DNA from 3 places in the Thermochromatium tepidum ATCC 43061 genome. Region 3 is predicted to be linked to each of the others. Evidence: predicted binding sites of a transcription regulator. Region 3 holds the regulator's gene; each other region holds the start of a gene.
The links. Region 3 encodes FliA, which starts transcription of late flagellar genes. Its sites were predicted from a motif close to GCTAAAGTTNNNNNNNNNNCNGCCGATA; they were not measured.
Positions count from the first base shown of each region.

Region 1 (3,673 bases), 250 kb from region 3:
CCGCCGCATCCTCGATCGAACCACTCAGATCATTGCAACCGTTCCATCAGACTTACTCATTCCTGCTCACACAGGAATGAAGCTGACTTCCTGCTTCGCAGAGGCCGGTTTCGTCTTGAGCGTGCGCCCAAGACCAGAGCCCGCCTCTCCACAGGCCGTCACCGAGCAATCAGCGTGTCGCTGAAAGGGCTGGCAGCCGCCAACCGAACTCTCGGCCACCTTTTTCAGATTGATCGCCGCGTTCGCATCGCGATCGTGGATACTTCCGCAATCCGGACACGTCCACTCACGCACCGACAGCGGCAAATCGTCGAGCTTGTGCCCACACGCCGAGCACGTCTTGCTGCTCGCAAAGAAGCGATCGGCCACCACCACGACGCCGCCGCGCATCGCCGCCTTGTATTCCAACTGCCGACGGAACTCGAAGAATCCCATGTCGGCGATGGATCGCGCCAGATGGCGGTTCTTCATCATGCCGCGCACGTTCAGGTTCTCGATGCAGATGGTATGAAACCGGCGCGTGAGGTTGGTGGTGAGCTTGTGCAGCGCATCCGAGCGGATGTTGGCGATCCTGGCGTGCAGCTTTGCCAGTCTGGCCCTAGCCTTCTTGCGGTTGGCCGAGCCTTTTTGCTTGCGACTCAGGCTGCGCGAGAGCCTGCGCAATCGGTCCAGCAGCGCCTTGTGGGGTTTTGGACCTGGGATGGTCTCTCCCGTCGAGAGCGTTGCGAGTGCTGACACGCCCAGATCGACGCCTGCCGCGCCTTGGTTTTCGGCCTTGGGCAGGTGCGAGGTGTCGGGCGTGTCCACGGTGATGCTGACGAACCAGCGGTCGGCCACACGGGAGACGGTGGCCGACATGAGCTTGCCAGCAAAACGCAACGACTCGCGCATGCGTACCCAGCCCAGATGGGGGATGCGAATGCGGCAGCCGTCGATGTCGAACTGGTCGTTGGTGAGCGTGAAGCGGTCGTGCACGCCCTTCTTGCGAAACTGCGGATAGCGGGCACGACCGGCGAAGAAGTTCTGGAACGCCTGACCTAACTGGATGATAGCCATCTGCGGCGCATTCTTCGTGACTTCGAGCATCCAAGGGAACTGCTCGCGCTTGATGGCGTTCAACTGGCGGCGCAATGACTGCTGCGAAGGCTTGGGCAGGCTAGGGTCGGCTTTCCATGCCTCGTACTGGCGCTTCCACTCGGCCAGCGCCCAGTTGTAGGCAGAGCGGGCTGTGCCAGCGGCGCGAGCGAAATACGTCGCCTGCACGTTGTTCGGATCGAGCGCGATGCGGTGGGCAATCAGCACTGTGCGGCCTCCACAGAGGACACACCCCCAAGAACTCGGCGGCCTCTTGGATGCTGACCATCTTGCGGACATGTAGATATTACAACATTCTCGCAAAAAAGTTAAACTATTAACGAAGCTGGTCGGGCCCTCGCTCAAGAGATCGATCAGGCGGCTGAGGCCGTGCTGGGTCTGGCTGAGCAGAGCCAATCCATGGGCAAGGTGCTTGGGGTGATCCGCGAGATCGCCGATCAGACCAATCTGCTGGCCCTAAACGCCTCGATCGAGGCCGCCCGTGCCGGCGAGCAGGGGCGCGGTTTTGCCGTGGTCGCCGACGAGGTGCGTCAGCTCGCCCAGCGTACCCAGCGCTCGATCGCCGAGATCGAGGCCCTGATCGAGGCGCTCAGAAAGAGCTCCCGCTCCGCGGTCGAGGTGATCCAGACCAATCGCGACCGCGCCCAGCAAAGCGTCGATCACTATGGCCAGGCGGTCCAAAACCTAGATGCCTTTGCCGAGGCGGTGGTGGCCCTGACCACTACGACCCATCAGATCGCCGCCGCCGCCGAGGAGCAGAGCCGCATGGCCGAGGAGATCGCCGTGGCCATCGATCAGATCGCGGCCCTGGCCCAGGATCATGCCCAGGCGGCTGAATTGGGATTCGGACAGGGAGAACGCCTCAGCGACCTCTCCCGGGCCCTCCGCGAACAGGTGGCCTACTTCCGGCTAAACTGAATCCAGTGTTGGAATCGCGAGAGACCCCATGCAACAGCGTAAGACCAAGACTTGGGTCCCCCTGCATGCGGGGCTGACGGTGAGCGAGGCACTGGCCGAGATCCTGTGCCACGATTTCCAGGTCATGCTGTCCTGGGAGGATCAGGCGCGTACCTGGGACAACACCGAGGGCGTGCATCAGATGCGGGTCAGCTCGCGACGGATGCGCGCCGCCCTGTCGGCCTTCCGTACCGCGGTGCCCAAGACCGTCAGCCAACCCTGGAGCGATGAACTGCGCTGGATCGCCAACCAGCTCGGTCCGGCGCGGGATCTGGATGTCTTCATCGACGAGGGTCTGGCGTCCGTCCGCCACCGGCTGCCACTGAGCGGCGGCGAGCGGTTGGAGGCGCTCGCGAGGCAACGGCGGGCACTGGCCTATGAGTCGGTACGTGCGATGCTCGACAGCGAACGCTACTTGGCCTTCAAGCTGGACTTTCCAGACTGGTTCGGACAGGCGGCCTGGACCCGGGCCGAGCTATCGCCGCGGGAGCGTCACAGGCTCGCGCGCTCGATCGCGCACTATGCGCGCAAGCGCTTGGATCGGCTCATGCACCATGTGTTGGAGGCAGGACTGGGCGTGGATCGCGACGATCCGAGGCAGATGCATCTATTGCGCATCGAATGCAAGAAACTGCGGTATGCCGCCGAGTTCTTCGCCCCCATCGTCCCGGGGCTCGACGACTTCATCGATCGCCTGAAAGGGCTCCAGGACCTCTTGGGCGCACTCAACGACGTGGCGGTCACATCCGAGCTACTTGCCGATCTGCTCGCAGAGGAATCCGACCGCGAGGTCATCCGCTATGCGGGTGCCCTGATCGGCTGGCGTACTCATCAGGCTTACGATCTCCTGAAGGACTTCGAGGAGCGGTGGCGCGAGTTTCGGCGCAGCGAGCGGCCATGGTGACACCCTGGCCGGCGCGCCTTGAGGAAACGCTGATTGATTCCATTCGTGGCCAAATCCTCTCCTGCAACTTATCGATTTCGTAGGAGCGGCTTCAGCCGCGATTGAGAGGCACGCGATCTATTCAGCGTTTCCCTAAAGATAGAGCGGCGCCATCCGCCGCCAGTGATAGCCCTGATGGGCGCGACCATCCCATTCGTGCAACGCATGCCAGATCCCCTTGTCCCACAGAATCCGGCTTAGATAGCGATTGTTGTCGAGGAAGGGATCCTCCCGTCCGATCACCAGGACGATATCCATCCGACGGAGCGCCGCCAGCCGATTCGGGCAGCCAAGGCCCGGCAGATAATGCACGGGCGTGTGGAAATAGATGAGATCGTCGCGATAGCCATCGAAGAGATCGCGGAAGTGCTCGACGTTGAGCGTCAGGTCATAGCGGCCCGAGAATGCGGCGACCTTGTGAAAGAGATGCGGATGACGGAAGGCGATGTTGACGGCGTGATAGGCGCCCAGGCTGCACCCGTGGGCGATGGTGCAGGGGTGCGGGTTCTTCAGCGCCATCAACGGCAGCACCTCGTTTAGGACGTACTCCTCGAAGGCCTGATGGCGCCGGATGCGATCGGCGGGATGACACCAGAAACAATAGAGCGACTCCCAATCGATGCTATCGACGCAGTAGAGCTGGAGCTGGCCGGCCTCGATCTTGTGGCGCACCGATTC
Region 1 covers NZ_CP039268.1:2,165,541-2,169,213, forward strand. The annotation lists gene E6P07_RS09960 (HAMP domain-containing protein) at 1-184, shown strand, start outside; gene E6P07_RS09965 (RNA-guided endonuclease InsQ/TnpB family protein) at 67-1,302, opposite strand; gene E6P07_RS09970 (methyl-accepting chemotaxis protein) at 1,465-2,013, shown strand; gene E6P07_RS09975 (CHAD domain-containing protein) at 2,042-2,956, shown strand; gene E6P07_RS09980 (esterase family protein) at 3,089-3,673, opposite strand, start outside.
Region 1: the regulator FliA is predicted to act here: its motif matches at 1,435-1,462, upstream of E6P07_RS09970 (methyl-accepting chemotaxis protein).

Region 2 (3,673 bases), 550 kb from region 3:
GGAGCGACTGACGGCGGTCAACAGTCGTTCGGGGTCGGTAAGATCGGTGGCGCTGACCAGGTGGTCAATCAAGGTGGTAACGGCATGCTGGATCTGAATGGGGCCCGTCGTCTCCTCGGGTGGCGGTGCCGGCGGCATCAAGGGCTTTGGAACCACAGCCTGATCGGGCCCGATCGCTCTTGCCAGTTGGGCTTTGATGTTCTCCAGGGTGGCGGCAAGCGGACGGGATTCGGGCCAGTACTGCCTGAACTGCTGCCTGAGCCATTCACGCGAGCCGGCCAAGGCCGTTGGGTTCGAACCTGTTGTGGGTACCGAACGATCCGCCGGTGGAAGGAGCTTCAGGATGAGCGTCGAACCCGTGGCGACGACCTCGGCGCGCAGGGGTGGCGGTGTACCGGCCGCCGTCCCTTCGCCGCTGGTGGCCTGGAGCGCCTTCGCCGGCAGGGCGGCGGTCAATTGCACACGGACGTCATTGGTCCAGGTCGCCGATCCCACGAGCGGACGCAATTGCGCTTCGATCAGGTCTGGGCCGAGGGATCGGGTTGGAATGAGCTCGACCTGCATCCCAACCTGGAGTCGGGCGATCAGTTCGCTTGCAACAGCGGACTGCACTCGCCTACCGATAACCGTGGCGGTTGCAGCGACACCGGACGGCTGGAGGCCAAGGGGTTCGCTCATGGGCACCCCGAGTCTCTCATGCCTGACTGAGGGTGCGTCCGCGCCGACCACCCGTAGCGGTCCGGCCCCGTGGATCATAGGTGGTTGTACTGGCGTCCTCGCCCTTGAGCAGATGTAGCATCATGGCCACGCGCCGCTGGTCACGTTCGATCAGACGCGCATTCTCGGCGTTGAGTCGGTTACAACGGCGGGTGTGTTCGAGCAGGGTCGACCAGCGTGCCCCAAGCTGGCCGGCCTGGTCGTGCTTCTGGAGGAATTGCTCGATACCTGCGGGTGTGAAGCCAAAGCCAGCGGCCTCGACCCAGTATTTCTGCTGGACGGTCTCGTTCTCCAGACGAACCAAGATCTCTCGCTTCGAATCGACGACCCGCTGGAGATGATCGGGATCCCTGGACTCGATCGCCTGCAGTTCCTCCAGCATCAGTTCCTCAAGACGGCGCATGCACTCGAGGGCGCGATCCAGCGAGACGGCGAAGTCCTTTGGATCATCCGCGTGCGCGCCTGGAGCGGGCGTATCCTGGGTGCTCAAGCGAAAGCCCCCTCGAACTCGAGCATCCGCCGGGCCAGACGCTGGCTGTCGATCTCGTAGCGCCCCTCGGCGAGGGCTGCTTTGATCTCGGCGACGCGCACACTGTTGAAGGGCGGATCCTGGGCGCCACCGCGCACGGCGCTCAGGGTCTTGGCGGTCTCGGTGAGTGTCACGGATTCGCCCACCGCGCCCTTGGGACTGGTCAAGGTCGGTTCCGACGCCGAGGGGGTGCTACCGCGCGGCTTGCTCCCGGCGGACGGTCCGTCGGTACGCAGGTTGTTTCCAATAGGAAGCTTGATATCCATGGGCTGGATCCTGGGTCGATTGGGACACGCCTATGAATATCGGCGATTGGGCGGAAAACTGTAGTGCATGGCGGTGTCTTTGTTGTCGTTCGGAGGCGCTCATGTGCCATCATAAACCGACACGTACTGCGCCGGAAGGCTCGACATAGCCCTCGACGACACGTTTCGATGAGCTGTTGCGCACCCGGATGCGCGCGCCCTCGCCGCCGTCTTCCAGGGCAATGCCCTTCATGCGCACGACTAGGCCGGGACGCGCCGAGAAGAGCGTCACCTCCTGGCCACGTTTGACGACTCGTCGCTGGGTGACATGGGCGCTGGTGAGCACCTGACCGGGAACCAGGTGCCGGCGCGAGGTCATCCCAACCACGGCCTCAGGTTCGGTGAAATAACCATTGGTGAGTCCCGAGACCGCTTGACGCTCCAGGCGAATGTCCTCGGGCTGAATCACCTGCTGGCGCGCGATCGGGCGGTCGACGACTAAGACCTCGGCATGGCGTTCGATCCGTGCTGGGATGAACACCGACCAGCTCACGGGATCGGAACAGCGGACGTTGATGGTGGTCTGGCCTTCGGTGCGCGCCCCTGGGGCGAACTGGGCAGTCGGTGGATGGGCACAGCGTGTCAGTTGCAAGCGGCTGTCGAGTTGGCCGATCTCGATCTCAACCTCCTGACCGTCTGCCGCCTTGATCATGGTCGCAGCAAATTGACGTGCCGTGTTTAGGATGCGCGTGATGGATTCGCTCTCGGAGGCCAGTGTCGGCTGGCAGAATCCAGCGGCGAGCAGCGCGTACCCGAGTAGGCACGGTAGGTGCACCCGTGTCGGATTTGAGTGTTTGGTCGTCCTGAGCGTTGTCGCTGTCATGATTTCGACTCCTCGCATGGCATATTTGACTGAAATCATGCATGAAATGCGCCGCCTCGATCTGGTCGCTTGGCGGACAAAGGGTTACCGTTCAGGGTACGTCGAGCCGCTCCCTGACTGCTACACTGGCCACCAGTGCGCCTGGACGAGATCTTGTCGTGTGACAATCAAGAGGGTGTGGTTGAGATGAGCCAATTTATCGATGACATCGATCAGCGGACCCGCCTGGTCGGGCAGAACCGCATGGAGCTATTGCTGTTTTATCTCGGTGGTCAGCAGATCTTCGGCATCAACGTCTTCAAGGTCCGGGAGGTCATCGCCAAGCCGACCCTGAGGCATCTTCCAGGCTCCAGCCCCATGGTCTGCGGCGTGGCCAACATCCGCGGGCGCACGGTCTCGGTGATCGATCTGGCGCGTGCCATCGGCTTTGATCCCATGCCGGTCGATCAAAACAACGACGCCAAGGTGATTGTGACCGAGTTTAACCGCTCGGTGCAGGGATTCTGGGTCTCGGCGGTCGACCGTATCGTCAATCTCAATTGGGAGACGATCAAACCGCCGCCGCGCGGCACCGAGCGTGAGAGCTATCTGGTCGCCGTCACCGAGGTGGATGGCCATCTGGTCGAGATCATCGACGTCGAGCGGGTCTTTGCGCAGATCAACAACCTGAACCTCGATGTCTCAGGCGAGATCCAGACCCTGGCCAAGCAAGTGCCGCATGACAGACACATCCTGATCGTGGATGACTCACTCGTGGCGCGCAAGCAGATCGAGCGCTCGATCAGCGAGCTGGGATTTCGAACCGAGAGCCGCGCCGACGGCAAGGCGGCACTCGAATATCTGGAGGAGCTGGCCGCCGCCGACCGGGTCAAAGACTCGATCGAGCTGGTGATCACTGACATCGAGATGCCGCGCATGGACGGCTATACCCTGACCCGCAAGATCCGCGAAAATGCCAAGCTCAAGGATCTGTGCGTCATTCTGCATTCCTCACTGAGCGGTCAGTTCAATATTGATATGGTCAAGCGTGCTGGTGCCAATGACTTCCTGGCCAAGTTTGATCCGGACGAGCTGGGCGCGACCGTGCTCAAATATGCGCGTCATTCCTGATGATGGGGGCCATGTGTGATTGACGCGCAGGATTACGCCGAATTCGCTCGCTTCTTGTCGGACTGCTGCGGCCTGGTGCTGGGCGAGAATCGTCAGTATCTCGTCGCCAGCCGGCTGTCGCGTCTGCTCGGTGAGTTCGGGTACAGCAAGGTCGAGGATCTATTGCGGGCATTGCGCCAGTCTGGCGAT
Region 2 covers NZ_CP039268.1:1,865,435-1,869,107, reverse strand. The annotation lists gene fliK (flagellar hook-length control protein FliK) at 1-678, opposite strand, end outside; gene E6P07_RS08465 (flagella synthesis protein FlgN) at 695-1,207, opposite strand; gene flgM (flagellar biosynthesis anti-sigma factor FlgM) at 1,204-1,512, opposite strand; gene flgA (flagellar basal body P-ring formation chaperone FlgA) at 1,622-2,374, opposite strand; gene E6P07_RS08450 (chemotaxis protein) at 2,561-3,484, shown strand; gene E6P07_RS08445 (CheR family methyltransferase) at 3,500-3,673, shown strand, end outside.
Region 2: the regulator FliA is predicted to act here: its motif matches at 1,550-1,577, upstream of flgM (flagellar biosynthesis anti-sigma factor FlgM).

Region 3 (3,673 bases):
CGAACGCGATCAATGGGCCGTGCGTCATCCGCTCGCCGCCGGGATCGCTGAGCGGCTCGTCGAGTGTGGATTCGACGACACGCTCGTGCGTTCGCTCGTCGGCGGCATCCAGGAGGAGCAGACGCCCGAGGAGGCCTGGGGCCGTCTGCGCGCACGACTTTCAGCCTCGATCGCAAGTGTGTCGCCCAATGTACTGGAGCACGGCGGCGTGCTGGCGCTCGTTGGTCCAACAGGCGCGGGCAAGACCACAACCCTGTGTCGGCTCGCCCTACGTCGCATCCGGCGTCTGGGTGCAGACTCAGTGACACTGGTCACGCTCGACCGTCAGCGCATCGGCGCACACAGGCAGCTCCAGGTCTTTGGCCAGATGGCCGGCGTGCCTGTCATGCTACTGGAGAGCGAACGCGATCTCATCGGTCTGGCCGGTCGCTGCGCCAGCGGTCATCTCATTCTGGTCGACACCGCCGGGCGTTCGGCGCGCGACGCGGCCGAGCACAAGCCCTTTGCCCAGATTCGTCACCTGGTCGAGGTCGAGACCTGGCTGGTGATCCCGGCGACCCATCAGGCCAGTGTGCTGCGTCAGGTGCTTCGGGCCTTTCAAGGCTGCGAGCCCTCGGCCTTGGTGCTGACCAAGATCGACGAGGCCGAACGGTTCGGCGAGATCCTCTCAGTGCTGCTGGAACAGCAGCTGGGTCTGGTCTTCCAGAGCGACGGACAGCGCATCGAGGAAGACTTCCATCCGGCCGACACGGCGCATCTGACGCGCCTAGCGCTGGGCGAGCCGAGTCCACGACTCCAGCCAGCGGTGCAGATGGCCGCGGCATCCGCACCCGCCGGGATCGAGGCTCACTGGTTTGCGCCGCGCGACGAGTCCGAGCCTCCTTCCAGACCCTCAGCGTCCAAGACCCCAGCCGCACGGACGCTCGGTCCCCAGTGCGTCACGACACGCGACAGCCTCGTGTTGGAGTCCGTAGTCCCCTTCAGGAAATCCATGCATGCAGCCTACTAGGAACCGGCCTTTTCAGAGTATCGCCATCTCCAGCGGCAAGGGTGGTGTCGGCAAGACCAATGTCGCGGTCAATCTGTCCGTGGCCCTGGCCCGGCTGGGACGCAACGTCATGCTCTTTGACGCCGATCTGGGTCTGGCCAATGCCGACCTGATGTTAGGATTACGCCCGACCAAGACCCTGCACGACCTGGTCGCCGGGCGCGTCGAGCGCCTGGAGGATGTCCTGATCCAGGGTCCGGACGGCTTGCTGCTGGTACCCTCGGCCTCGGGGATCGCGTCCATGGCCAACCTGAGCCCGGCAGAACATCTAGGGTTGATCCGCGCCTTCAGCAGCTACGATAAACCCCTCGACATCCTGGTCGTCGACACCGCCGCTGGTGTCCATGACTCGGTCACGAGTTTCTGCAAGGCCGTGCAGCAGGTGTTCGTGGTGGTCTGTGACGAACCGGCCTCCTTGACAGACGCCTATGCGCTGATCAAGGTTCTCCATCAGGAGCACGGGGTGCGTCGTTTTCGGATCATCTGCAATATGCTGCGCGACAGCGAGTCTGGCCAGCGTTTGATGCGCAAACTCTCGTCTGTCTGCGCCAACTATTTGCCGGACGTGGTGCTGGAGCCGGCCGCCATGATCCCTGTGGACGACAAGCTGCGTCTGGCGGTGCAGAGACGTCAGCCGGTGGTCAGCCTCTATCCGGGCAGTCCGTCCGGTCGCGTCTTCAGCGATCTAGCGCGCCGGATCGATGCAGGGCGCGTTGGGGTGACCGATGTCGGTGGCATTGGCTTCTTTGTTGAGCGTCTATTGCAACAAGGCGTCTGATGATCCGGAGTCGCTCTCGGACTGGATATGCGAGCGCCGGTGAGGAGACGGCGCGGCTGGTGTCCGAGCATGTCGACTTGGTGCGGCGCATCGCGCATCATTTGATGGCGCGTCTGCCGGCCTCGGTTCAGGTCGAGGACCTGATACAGTCCGGCATGGTTGGTCTGATCGAGGCCGCGCGCCAGTTCCAGTCGGGGCAGGGCGCGAACTTCGCCACCTATGCCGGTATCCGGATCCGGGGGGCCATGATCGACGAGTTGAGACGCGCCGACTGGACCCCGCGCTCTGTGCATCGCAACAGCCGGCGCATCGCCGAGGCGATTCGCCAGATCGAGGCGCGTGAGGGGCGCTCAGCCAATGATCGCGAGATCGCCGAGGCACTGGGTGTCACACTCGACGACTATCATGGCATGTTGCAGGATAGTGCCAGTTGCCAGATCCTGGGGTTGGAGGATCTGTTCGGCGATGACGCCGACAGCGACCGCCTGCTGCCGGGTGGGGGCGCCACGCCGACCGAACAGCTGGAGCGTGAGGAGTTCGCGGCTGCCCTGGCCGAGGCGCTGGCTGACTTGCCGGAACGCGAGCGTTTGGTACTCGCGCTCTATTATGACGAAGAACTCAATCTGCGCGAGATCGGCGCTATCCTCGACGTCACCGAATCGCGCGTGAGCCAGATTCGCAGTCAGGCCCTGCATCGTCTGCGGGGCCGTTTGAGCGACTGGATCCAAGTAGGGCGACCGGACGCCTGAATTCTCAAACCAACACAGATTCCATGTGGAGCATGGCATGGACAAAGGCATGAAAATCCTCATCGTGGACGATTTCTCCACCATGAGACGCATCATCAAGAACCTGTTGCGCGATCTGGGTTTCAACAACACGGCAGAGGCCGACGATGGCAGCACCGCCTTGCCGATGCTCAAGGGGGGTGGCTTTGATTTTCTGATCACCGACTGGAACATGCCCAACATGGAAGGCATCGCGCTGCTCAAGGCCGTGCGCGCCGATCCCATGCTCAAGTCGCTGCCCGTGCTCATGGTCACGGCTGAGGCCAAGCGCGACCAGATCGTCGAGGCCGCCCAGGCCGGTGTCAACGGTTATATCGTCAAACCCTTTACAGCTGAGACCCTGAAGGAAAAGATCGACAAGATCTTCGAACGCATCGAGGCACAGGGATGAGTCGATGGATACCGATGAAGAACGCTTGAATCTCCATTTGGATCTGGCGCGGCAACTGGTCGAGTGCCTGGAGAAGGGGCAGCGCTCGGAGGCCGATGACATCATCCGGCAGCTGCGTCTGCCCTACGAGCGCGAGCTCTTCGAGGAGCTCGGCAAGCTTACGCGCGAACTCCACGAGGCCCTCAAAAGCTTCCGTGGTGACGCGCGTCTGATCGAACTGAGCCGCGACGAGATCCCGGACGCCAAGGAGCGCCTGAACTACGTCGTCTCCATGACTGAACAGGCGACTCATCGCACACTCAATGCGCTTGACGAGTCCATGCCCATCGCCGAATCGCTCCACGGGCGTTCGGGGGTTTTACGCGAACAGTGGAACCGATTTCGCCATCGCGAGCTGTCGGTCGACGAGTTCCGCGAGCTGGCCCGCGAGCTCGATGACTTCCTGATCCAGACGGGTCAGGAGACCGAGCGGCTCAAGTCGCTGATGTCCGAGATCCTGATGGCGCAGGACTACCAGGATCTCACGGGGCAGATCATCCGTCGCGTCATCCGGTTGGTGCAGGAGGTCGAGGAGAATCTGGTCGGACTCATCCGGCTGTCAAGCGCGCGCATGGATCTGCCCAGGGTGGACAAGGCCGTCGTCGCAGAAGGGGGTGACTCGATGGACT
Region 3 covers NZ_CP039268.1:2,417,193-2,420,865, reverse strand. The annotation lists gene flhF (flagellar biosynthesis GTPase FlhF) at 1-1,009, shown strand, start outside; gene E6P07_RS11150 (MinD/ParA family protein) at 996-1,826, shown strand; gene E6P07_RS11145 (RNA polymerase sigma factor FliA) at 1,826-2,575, shown strand; gene cheY (chemotaxis response regulator CheY) at 2,625-3,005, shown strand; gene E6P07_RS11135 (protein phosphatase CheZ) at 3,010-3,673, shown strand, end outside.